2 regions of the Pseudoalteromonas sp. T1lg65 genome follow, and region 2 is predicted to be linked to the other one. Evidence: predicted binding sites of a transcription regulator. Region 2 holds the regulator's gene; the other holds the start of a gene.
What was found. Region 2 encodes LexA, which represses DNA repair genes until DNA is damaged. Its sites were predicted from a motif close to TACTGTATNNNNATACAGTA; they were not measured.
Positions count from the first base shown of each region.

Region 1: a site for LexA is predicted at 3,322-3,341, ahead of ACSLBF_RS11755 (YebG family protein). Genes of this name have one in related genera too.

Region 1 is NZ_CP196837.1:2,666,151-2,672,011, forward strand. Features, by position in the region: gene ACSLBF_RS11730 (tetratricopeptide repeat protein) at 1-63, opposite strand, end outside; gene ACSLBF_RS11735 (amidohydrolase family protein) at 217-1,713, shown strand; gene dsbB (disulfide bond formation protein DsbB) at 1,904-2,410, shown strand; gene ACSLBF_RS11745 (hypothetical protein) at 2,413-2,730, shown strand; gene ACSLBF_RS11750 (ComEA family DNA-binding protein) at 2,743-3,048, opposite strand; gene ACSLBF_RS11755 (YebG family protein) at 3,357-3,668, shown strand; gene ACSLBF_RS11760 (amino acid aminotransferase) at 3,792-4,982, opposite strand; gene ACSLBF_RS11765 (GAF domain-containing protein) at 5,164-5,832, opposite strand.
Region 2 is NZ_CP196837.1:3,620,706-3,626,566, reverse strand. Features, by position in the region: rRNA gene ACSLBF_RS16135 (23S ribosomal RNA) at 1-278, shown strand, start outside; rRNA gene rrf (5S ribosomal RNA) at 495-609, shown strand; gene ACSLBF_RS16125 (AraC family transcriptional regulator) at 1,108-2,049, shown strand; gene ACSLBF_RS16120 (NAD-dependent epimerase/dehydratase family protein) at 2,145-2,999, shown strand; gene lexA (transcriptional repressor LexA) at 3,137-3,748, shown strand; gene coxB (cytochrome c oxidase subunit II) at 4,105-5,250, shown strand; gene ctaD (cytochrome c oxidase subunit I) at 5,247-5,861, shown strand, end outside.

The sequences.
Region 1 (5,861 bases), 950 kb from region 2:
ACATTGACTAATTTGATTCAACTCTGGTTCAATTATCCAATTACCTAGACGCAAATTTTTCAATGAGAAGCACCTTTTAACCTAATGATAGTTATAGTTTTATTTTTATTTAAGAAAAATTTCAGAGTTTATTAAGTTAGAAATTAAACATAAACAACTGTAGCTCGTTATTCTCCAAACCACGTTAACCAAACCTATCTCTAACTGGACTAAACAATGAAAAAATATAAATCACTTATCACCGCAATATTAGCTCTTAGCTCTCAATCTCTGTATGCACAAGTTGAACTACTGATTGAAAATGCAACTATTTTAACTCCAAAAAACAAACATCAAGTCGAAACAATGACAAACCACTGGGTAGCAATAAATGAGGGTAGAATTATTCAGGTTTCTAATGCAAAAGAAAAGCCTTCTGCACTACGCATTATCGATGCAAGCGGTAAATTTTTAATGCCTGGACTCACTGACAGCCATGTTCACTTGAAAACCATGCCTGGACTTTTGAGAAGTGACGCTAACGCAGATAACATGCAAGAGCAATTTTTACAAAGGCAAGGCCGAAATTATCTATATTTTGGCGTGACTCAAGTCATTGACCCGTCTAATACCGCAGAAGGTATGGACGCATTTTCACAACACAGCCTTTCACCAGACGCCTACTTTTGTGGCGCGATGCCAATTTATCAGGGTTACAATGGACAAGATTTTGATTACTCAGAGTTACATCAACACCGTCCTTATTTTATTCATCAACATACTGACCCTATTCACAAAATACCAACTCAGCAGCTTGCTCTTCATCAGAATGATGCGCCACTGACACGAATGAAATCGGATGGCGCAACCTGTGCCAAGCTTTATTTCGAGGATGGGTTTGGTGCTAGAAGTGATATTCCACTCATTACCAAAGAGAGTGCCCGAGCAGTCACAAAGACGGCAAGTAAACTCAAACTTCCAGTCATGGCGCATGCCAATGCAGTCGATATGCAACAACTAGCAGTCGATGCCAAAGTAAATATTATGGCTCACGGACTATGGAGCTGGCTAGATTACCAATCACATGACTCGAAAAATGCGCTGCCGCCTGAAATAAAAGCCGTATTAGATAAGATAATTGAGAATGGCATCGCTTATCAGGCAACACTAAACGTGATGAAATCACTCACTAATGTAACCGATGAAACCTTTTCGTTTACGTCCGACTATGAGACCGTGCTGCCAAAAACACAAATTAAATGGTACCAATCTGAGGCCGGACAGTGGTTTTCTCGTGAAATGAATAGCGGTTGGGGTGATATGAGCAATGAGCAAAAAGTAGCTTATATGAACAAAACATTTGCTGCAGGTGAAATTGCGCTGCGTTATTTACACGAAAATGGTGCAACACTGTTGCTCGGCTCTGATACACCACCAGCACCAACATACGCCTCACAGCCAGGGCTTTCAACTTATCAAGAATTGACAATGATGTACCAAGCTGGTGTTGATTTGGTCAGTCTATTTGCCGCAGCAACGTTAAATAACGCAGAAGCTTTTGCTCTGCAGCAGGACTACGGTTCTTTACAGTTAGGAAAAGTGGCTAACTTGCTATTATTGAATAGTAATCCACTACAAACTATCGCCGCTTATAACGATATTCAGACTGTCATCCTTCATGGTAAGCCTATTGAGCGAGACTCGTTACACATAAGAAATCTTAAAGTTAACTAAAAATTATCCTTCACCGGGAAGAAAACACAAAGAACCTCGGTCATGCTAAGCTAGCTCGCGCTTAGACTTCGAACTTTTGCAAAATCTATAGGTCGAATCTAAGCGCGATAAATATCAGCTTGAACACAGTTATGGTTGCCGAAGCAACTGTTGATAAAGCATAATAAAACAAAAAAAGGTTCCTCTGCCCATGAAAATTTCATCTTTTCATCTTTCCAGACAGTCGTGGGGACTGTTAGCACTATCAGCTCTGCTATTTGAGGCAACAGCCCTATATTTTCAGTATGCCATGGGTTTGGAACCATGCATCATGTGTATCTACCAAAGAACGGCTGTGCTTGGTCTACTCAGTGCGGGCATTATAGGTATGTTGAACCCTAGCTCGTTCTTTGTACGCTCAATAGCCTTTGTATGCTGGGGAATTAGTAGTATCTGGGGATATCTAATTGCTCGTGAGCACATCAATATGCAAACCACTACCGATCCGTTTGCGTTCACTTGCGAATTCGTGCCAAATTTTCCCGCTTTTATGCCTCTACACGAGTGGATACCCAGCTTTTTCGCTGCGACTGGTGACTGTGGCAATATAGATTGGTCATTCTTAGGTCTTTCTATGCCGGGTTGGATGGAAATCATCTTTGCAGTTTACAGCGCATTGTTTGTGGTTTTCTTATTTTTTCACGTTACTAAAAGATAGCTATGTACTTTAGACTGAGTCAAATAGACAAATTAAGTCACCTTAAACTTCGTGACAAGCAAATGGTTTTGGCGATTGCTTTAGGTAAACTCAACCCCAAGCACAAAATTCTATTACGTATTTTTAAGCTTGCGTTGCTTACTCCGTTCTTTGCCAGTTTGGTCATATTTGAAGGCTGGATATTGCTTCCGATACTAGTTATCGCTGGCTTAATATACCCGCTTTTCACCACGCCAATTGAAATACAGTTCGCTATAAGTCGGCTAGATGAAGCCATTGAAGAGCATAACAAAATCAAAAATGAGCTACTCAAACAGTAGCTCACACTATCGTCAAATTTTAATTTTTCCCTCTATTTTTGCAAAAATACCTTTACCGATTCCCTTTACATTCAGTAATTCCTCTGGTGATTGAAAGCTTCCATGCTGCTCTCGGTAATCAACAATCGCCTTGGCCTTACGCTTGCCAATCCCTGGCAAACTGGATAATGCAGACTCATCAGCTGTGTTGATATTAAGTTGAGTGATCGATTGGCTTTTAGCTTCTGAAAAGGCTTCTTGGACCTCTAAAACTTGAGCATTCAAGCCAAAAGAAGATACAGCAAGTGTTGCGATAAGCAGTGATGATTTAAAAAACATAAGTACACTCCATGTGTTAAAGAAATTCCTAAAAAACTACTATCTCTTGAGTCGCTAGCAGCACTATAAATAAAGTTGGATATTCATAATTTGTCAAAATGGTTTCGCTATACTTATGCATAGTCTGACTAATGCTTGTGAAAACAAGCAAGGTTCAAGCGACTATAAGCATCTTTTTAAGCGCGCTTTTCTCGGTGCTTTGACTTTTACATTACCGAGTTGACGTAATAGATGATTCGGATTAAATCACTTGCATAATCACCAATTTAAGATTACTGTATAAAAAAACAGTTATTAAGGGAACAGCCATGGCAGTTGTCATTAAATATGTTGTTGAAAGAAATGGAGTCGAGCGTATGACTTTCACCTCAAAGAAAGAAGCCGATGCTTACGACAAAATGTTAGACGTAGCGGAAGCGTTAGAAGCAATGCTCGAGAAGGTTGATGTTCCGTTGAGCGACCAACAAGTAGAATCTCTTGCACTTGAAATTGCAAAACAAAAAGACGATTTTATTTCAGTGTTGAAAAATGGCAAACCTACGGCGAAACAACCCGAAAAAAAGAAAGCCGAAACAATTGATGCTAGTGATGATAAGGTAGCGAAAATCAAGCAAGCGTAAAAAGCCAGTGCGTAGCCATACTCATCTATCTTTAAGCAACTTATAACGCATCATTTTATCACTCTAGAAAGCAAAAAAGCCGCTTAAGCGGCTTTTTTGCTACATCTTTCTTAATTTGTGAGCTTACTTGAGTACGCTGGCAACCGCGTCTGCAAAGTAATCAATATTCTCTTTACTGATCCCTGCCACATTGACACGGCTAGAACCTACGATATAAATAGAATAGTCATCTCGTAACTTGTCGATTTGCTCTTTGTTGATACCAAGGAATGAGAACATGCCGTGCTGGCGATCAATAAATGAAAAGTCTTGAGCTACGCCTTTTGATGCTAGGCTTTCTTTAATCAAGGTACGTAAGCCATTAATTCTAGAACGCATTTCATCAAGCTCTTGATACCACATTTGCGTAAGTTCTTCGCTACTTAAAATCGTATTCACAATATCAGCACCATGAGCTGGCGGCATTGAATAAATACTACGAACCACACTTAGTAACACCGAGTTTGATACATCAGCTTGAGCGCTGTCTTTAGCGATAATAGAGCATGCACCGATACGCTCTCTATAGAGGCCGAAGTTCTTTGAGCATGAAGAACAGATAAGCATCTCTTCCACACTATCGGCTAGTAATCTTAAACCTTTTGCATCTTCGTCTAAACTGCTACCAAAACCTTGATACGCGATATCAACTAGCGGTGTAAAACCTTGCTCTTTTGCCAGCTCAGCAACAACTTTCCACTGTTCTTCGTTTAAGTCCATGCCGCTAGGGTTGTGACAACAAGCATGAAATAAAACCACATCACCTTTTGGTACTTGCTTTAGTGCATTGATCATGTCGTCGAATAATAACCCTTTATTTTCGTAGTCATAGTAAGGGTATTCTTTAACTGTGAGGCCCGCTGCTTCAAATAAACTGATGTGATTTGCCCATGTTGGTGTTGTTACCCACACTGTCGCATTCGTGTTACAACGCTTAATAAACTCAGCAGCAACACGAAGCGCACCGGTGCCACCAGGAGCCTGCGCAGTGCGAACTCGGTTAGCAAGAAGCGTCTGGTGTTCTCCAAGTAACAATGTTTCCATCTTTTGACAGAAGTCCAAGTTACCCGCTAGTCCAATGTAAGATTTGGTGGTTTCATTTTCTAGACGAAATGCTTCAGCTTTCTTAACAGCACGAAGCACAGGTGTATTACCTTGCTCGTCTTTATATACGCCAACACCTAAATCGATTTTGTTTGGATTAGTGTCCTGCTTGTATGCAGCCATTAAGCCTAAAATGGGATCTGTCGGAAGTGGTTTCAGCTCTGAGAACATGACTTATCTCTTTATTTTAATTAACGCATAAACACGAGCATGTGACGCTCGTCACCTAAAATTGTTCAAATAATACTAACATACTCTAATGGCTCTCAGTTACTGCTTAGCTGAGAAATATTCACGTCAACTGTAAAGCTCTTCCTACTCTCTAGAACCAAGCTTTACAGTGAGTGTAATATTAAGTTTGCGGTAAAAAACGTGGGATTCTGATACAAGCTGCCGCCAATAATGCGAGCACTTCTTCAGTGAAGAAATCTGTGCTAAAAGCCTCAGCATCAACAATACCAATACAATTTTGAAATTCATCAAAAATAGGCAAACAGGTCTCTGATTGAACCTTAGGATCACACGTATAATATTCACCACCTTGAGCTACATATTCAGAGACATTGTTGACGACTCTCGCCTTTCCACTCATAACAGTTTGAACATTATTGGAGGTTTCAGCAAATGCTGCAGTGATAGGAAATAATGGTCTGCTTGGTGCACCAGAATACGCTAGCTTCAATAGTTGCTGAACATCGTCTATTTTCCGACTTTGATAAATGCCAAACCAGTCAACTCCAGTACATTCAACCACAGCCTCAACAATGGTTTGCAACTTTGTTAGAGCCAACTCCATATTAGGGTCAGAATCGATATAATCAGATAATAAAAATGGTTCTTCTTGCAAATAACCGAACAAGCTACATGCACCACCTTCTCCTAATTCAGGGATTTGATACGACCATACCGGTTCTGCGCAATGCTTGGTTATATATGCATCCAATTTGACTAGCTGTGCATCTAACAGATCACGTGATATTGGCAAGTCACTAAGGGTAATGTAATCCAACTCTTTAGCCATCTAAACATCCAAAACTAAAGCCAGATTAC
Region 2 (5,861 bases):
GTTTGAGAATTGAGAGGGGCTGCTCCTAGTACGAGAGGACCGGAGTGGACGAACCGCTGGTGTTCGGGTTGTGATGCCAATTGCATTGCCCGGTAGCTACGTTCGGAATCGATAACCGCTGAAAGCATCTAAGCGGGAAGCGAGCCTCGAGATGAGTTCTCACTTGGAGTTCGACTCCACTAAAGGGCCGTTGAAGACTACAACGTTGATAGGCGAGATGTGGAAGTGGTGTGAGCCATTAAGCTAACTCGTACTAATTACCCGTGAGGCTTAACCATACAACGCCAAAGTGGTTTAAGCGACAGAAGTTAATGAAACTAAAGTAGACAAAGAATTTAATTAAGCTTTCCAGATTTATTCCTGCGATTAAAACGCAGGATAATTAAGAATTAAACAAGGTGACCAACCTCAGCGACATCGCGAAATCGGTTCACCTTGCGCAAATGGAATGCTCGTGCGATGCACGATGTCATTAAACATTTGCCCCCAGTTTTCCTGGTGAACATAGCGTTTTGGAACCACCTGACCCCATGCCGAACTCAGAAGTGAAACAAAACAGCGTCGATGATAGTGTGGCAGCTGCCATGTGAAAGTAGAACATCGCCAGGGCCTTATAAGAGAAACCCGATTCGAAAGAGTCGGGTTTTTTGCTTTTGATACTAAAGTAAAGCAGTTTGTAGGAAAAGTACTTCCATGTAGTATCTCTCCTTCGCGCATCCATACGCTCACTTCCTCATGCTGCGAAGCGTTGCTTCGGTCATTCGTCACCCAAACTCAGAAGTGAAACAAAACAGCGTCGATGATAGTGTGGCAGCTGCCATGTGTTCTTTTTTAAAAGAACGGAACATCGCCAGGGCCTTATTAGAGAAACCCCGATTCGAAAGAGTCGGGGTTTTTGCTTTTTATTTTTTGCAAACCTGACGATGTTGGAAGGCGCTTCGCTTTTCCAACCTACCAAAATACTGTCAACACCACACCAAGTAGGCCGGAATAAGCGCAGCACCATCCTACAACCGGTACAGGTTGCGGCACTGAAAGACTTTATTGTACCTTTTGCTTCCGAACTTATTACAATGCAACCTATGAAGTATGTAAATAAGGATATGAATGAACTACACAGATCCACTAAGTCTTCTGGTATCTAGTTTTGAACCTGAAGTTCAGATTTTTTCTCACCTAACACTGACAGAGCCATGGGGTATTTCTGAAAGTGAGCAAAATGCTTGCTTCTTTAGTTATGTAAAGGAGGGACAGTGCGTTGTTGAGGTATCCTCAAGTTCTAAGAGAGTAAGCCTTTCCTCAGGGCAGCTTTTGTTACTACCTAGTGGTTCTGAGCATAAGCTTATGAGTCAGCAAGGGGTTGACTGTGTAGATATAGATAAGGCTTTAGAAACAGGCATAACATCGCTGGGAGGAAAGGGGGAACATTGCTTCATGATGTGTGGAAGCTTTGTATTTGATCCATTGCATAATTGGGGGGTCTCTAGTTTAGCGATAGATTTACCTGAGTATATTGTTATCGATGCAGTCAGAGGGAGCCATCTTGCACTCGTACTTGATTGGATATATCGAGAAAATGAAGTGAAACCTATCGGTAGCCAGTTGAATATCGAACATCTTCTTAAGCTTCTGTTGATGGAAGTCATTCGAGATTTATCTACAAAGACCCATTATTTCGGCTGGATCCCAGCTATCCATGACCGATTTTTAGCACCCGCTATCATAATGATACAAAAAGATTATTCAAGACACTGGACGTTAGAAAAATTGGCTGAGCATAGCGCGCTGTCTAAGTCTGCTTTCTCCAAACGATTTAAAACACAAACTGGCTATTCACCGATCAGCTTTCTGAATCAATGGAGGTGTTTAGTGGCTGCAAAACTGCTGGTATTAAATAAGCATTCAGTACAAGACATAGGGATTAATGTAGGCTTTCAGTCTGGTGACGTGTTTATCCGTAACTTTAGAGCGTTTTATCACACAACGCCCAAGCGATATCGACTCCAGCATCAGAGAGGGAGTGGTGCCAAATCGACGATTATAGGATAGTCATCGACGAATCATCCAATAATTGAGTGCGTCTATTTTTGCAATCCTTCTTGGAGAGTATGCTGTTGGCAGCTTAAATGAATTAAGGTGAAAACATGCAAACACAAAAGGTTATTGTCACAGGTGGGACTGGAAATATTGGTAGCGCGGTTGTTTCTGAATTACTCGCGAATGATTATGTAGTTTATATTCTTTGTCGATCTGAAGTTAGCGCTCTAAGCGCTAAGCAATTGGGTGCAAGGGTAATAACGGGGAATATTGAACAGCCAGAATCTTGGCTGAGCTGGCTAGATGAGGCTACTGCATTGATTCATACAGCTTGTGGCTTCAACCAGAATATGGGCGATATAGACATCAAGTTAATGAAGTCAATTTGTAGATATCTGTCTAGCCGCAACCTTGGTATTACAATGATTTATACTTCTGGCTGCTGGACTTATGGAGAAAGTGAGCAAGCAATTACCGAACAATTTCCCAAACTGGCGATAGATGATTTTACTTGGATGTTAAGTAGTATCGACTATTTACGGTCTCAAAAATGTGTTGATCTGCGTATCGTTAGTCCAACCAATGTTGTTGATAAAAATGAACTTAACGTACCCCCTGTATTTCTTTGGGAATTAAAACGCTGTGGACACATTTGTTTGCCAGGGGGAGTTAGTCAGTCTTGGTCTGTTGTTGAAAGAGAAAACCTGGCTGAGTTATATCGACTGGTGTTAGAGCTAGGCGAGCCCGGCGAAGAATACATTGGTGTAGGTGAAGCAAAATTTAATATAGTGCAATGGTTAAAAAAAACGAATGACGTTGATGTCTTAACAGACAGAATAAGTGAATGGAAATCAATTTATGGCAATTGGGTTGAAGGGTATGCATTGCAACAGTATTTTTCCAGTGATAAAGCAATTGTGGAGCTTGGTTGGCAACCAAAAGCTATTAGTTCGTTAAATTAGCTGCATTTGTTATAAAAGGCTACGCCGTTAGTTTGGCTTTCCTAGCGGAAACCATACGAGGTTGCTCTATTTGGCGTTGCCATTTTTCGTTAACTGTATATACTCACAGTAAATGCACTGTATGGAAAACCAGTTATATGCGACCATTAACCAAACGACAAGAACAAGTTTTTGAACTGATCAAAGTGTTTATTAAAGACACGGGTATGCCTCCAACTCGAGCTGAAATCGCTGATGCATTAGGATTTAAAAGTGCAAATGCTGCAGAAGAACACCTAAAAGCACTTGCGAAAAAAGGCGTTATCGAAATGGTGCCAGGTGCAAGTAGAGGTATACGGTTGGCAGAAGACGACAGTGAAGAAGGATTGCCTGTCATTGGTCGGGTCGCTGCGGGTGAGCCTATTCTTGCTGAACAGCACGTTGAGTCCCATTATAACGTTGATGCCAGTATTTTTAAGCCACATGCCGATTACCTACTTCGAGTTAATGGAATGAGCATGAAGGATATTGGTATTTTAGATGGTGATCTTCTCGCAGTGCATCGAACTCAAGTGGCTGAAAATGGTCAGGTGGTTGTAGCTCGAGTTGAAGATGATGTCACTGTTAAACGCATTGAGAAGAAAGGTGCAAAAGTACTGCTGCACGCAGAAAATGAAGAGTTCTCCCCAATAGAAGTCGATCTAACGTCGCAAAATTTCGCAATAGAAGGGTTGGCTGTCGGGATTATTAGAACTGCTGACTGGATGTAATTAAGGATGACGTTGCTGATAAAAATGCAGTAGCGTCATCTTTTTGTAAAAAAATAGACAAATATCTTACTTTTTGCCGCTTAGTATCATGAAGAAGCCTTAAATTAGGCTTTGTAAATACAAATCGTTGCTTTCACTATCCTGAATTTATTAGATTATTTCTCCATCTTTTCTGCTTTCGTAGCGCACTTAACTAAAAACTTATTAACATTCTATTCTCAAATTTCTTGCCATTTTGAAGATCCTCGACTAATTGGTTAATAGTCGTGCAGTAAGTCCATGTATACGTGGGCATTATGACAGTCATCCAATAATAACAAGAGGCACAGCTAGACTGGCCTTGAAGGAGACGTCAAATGAAAATTTGTCGAATAGTTACCGTTATTGTCATTGCGCTAGTTTCTGAGTTTGCACTTGCTAACAGCGCGTACAATATGCGGCAAGGAGTTACAGACATTAGTCAGCAAGTCTACGACCTACACATGACGATATTTCTGATCTGTTGTGCAATCGGTGCTGTGGTATTTGCGGTAATGTTTTGGGCGCTATTAAAACATCGAAAATCCAAAGGCGTTGTGCCAGCTCAGTTCCATGAGAGTACAAAAGTTGAGATTTTGTGGACTGCAATTCCATTTGTCATTTTGATTGCGATGGCTATTCCGGCTACGAAAACCTTGATTGCAATGGAAGATACGAGCAAAGCGGATCTTACTATTAAGGTAACTGGCTCGCAATGGAAATGGCACTATGAATACATGGGCCACGATGTAGAGTTTTATTCCTTACTTTCTACCCCAAAAGATCAAATAAATGATCAACAAGACAAGACAGAAAATTACCTATTGGAAGTGGATAAACCTTTGGTTATACCCACAGATAGAAAGGTTCGTTTTTTGATGACATCTGACGATGTTATTCACTCTTGGTGGGTACCTGACTTTGCTGTCAAAAAGGATGCCAACCCTGGGTTTATAAATGAAGCCTGGACTAAGGTAAATGAAGAAGGGACTTATCGAGGTCAATGTGCTGAACTGTGTGGAAAAGACCATGGTTTCATGCCGGTTGTAGTTGAAGCTGTAGCGCCGGAAAAGTTTGATTCTTGGCTAGCTAATGCGAAGGCAGAGAAACTGCAAGCGCAGGCAGAATCAGAGGCAATTGCTCAGCAAACGCTGTCGAAAGAAGAATTGATGACAGTGGGTGAACAAACCTATATGGCGTACTGTGCAGCATGTCATCAGCCAACAGGGCTTGGTTTACCTGGGGTTTTTCCAGCGCTTAAAGACAATAAAGTTGTACTGGGTGATGTGAAAGAACACATAGATGTATTGCTTTTAGGCCGTCCTGGTACCGCAATGCAGGCATTTGCTAAACAGTTAACGATTAAGCAGTTGGCTGGTGTCATCACTTATAAACGTAACAGCTGGGGAAATGATACGGGAGAAGTCATACAACCTAGTCAAGTACAAGCAGAAATTGACGCGCTAGAGGAGGCTGGAAAATGAGTGCCATAGTCGAAGAACATTCCCATCACAGTGCACCAAAAGGCCTTAAGCGGTGGCTTTATACTACAAACCATAAAGATATAGGCACGTTATATCTCATATTTTCTTTAACCATGTTCCTCATTGGTGGAGCAATGGCAATGGTTATCAGGGCTGAGTTATTCCAGCCTGGTTTACAACTTGTAGACCCCCATTTTTTTAATCAAATGACAACAGTACATGGTCTGATCATGGTATTTGGGGCTGTTATGCCAGCGTTTACAGGTTTGGCTAACTGGATGATCCCTATGATGATCGGTGCTCCTGATATGGCTCTGCCTCGAATGAATAACTGGAGCTTTTGGATACTACCATTTGCGTTTGCAATTCTGTTACTGTCGTTGTTTCTAGAAGGCGGAGGTCCGGCTTTTGGTTGGACATTCTATGCGCCACTTTCTACGACCTACAGTAATGACAACACGGCATTTTTTGTGTTTGCTGTCCATATAATGGGTATTAGCTCGATAATGGGAGCGATCAATGTAATCGTAACGATCGTTAACCTCAGGGCACCAGGAATGACTTGGATGAAGTTACCCTTGTTCGTTTGGACTTGGTTGATCACCGCGTTT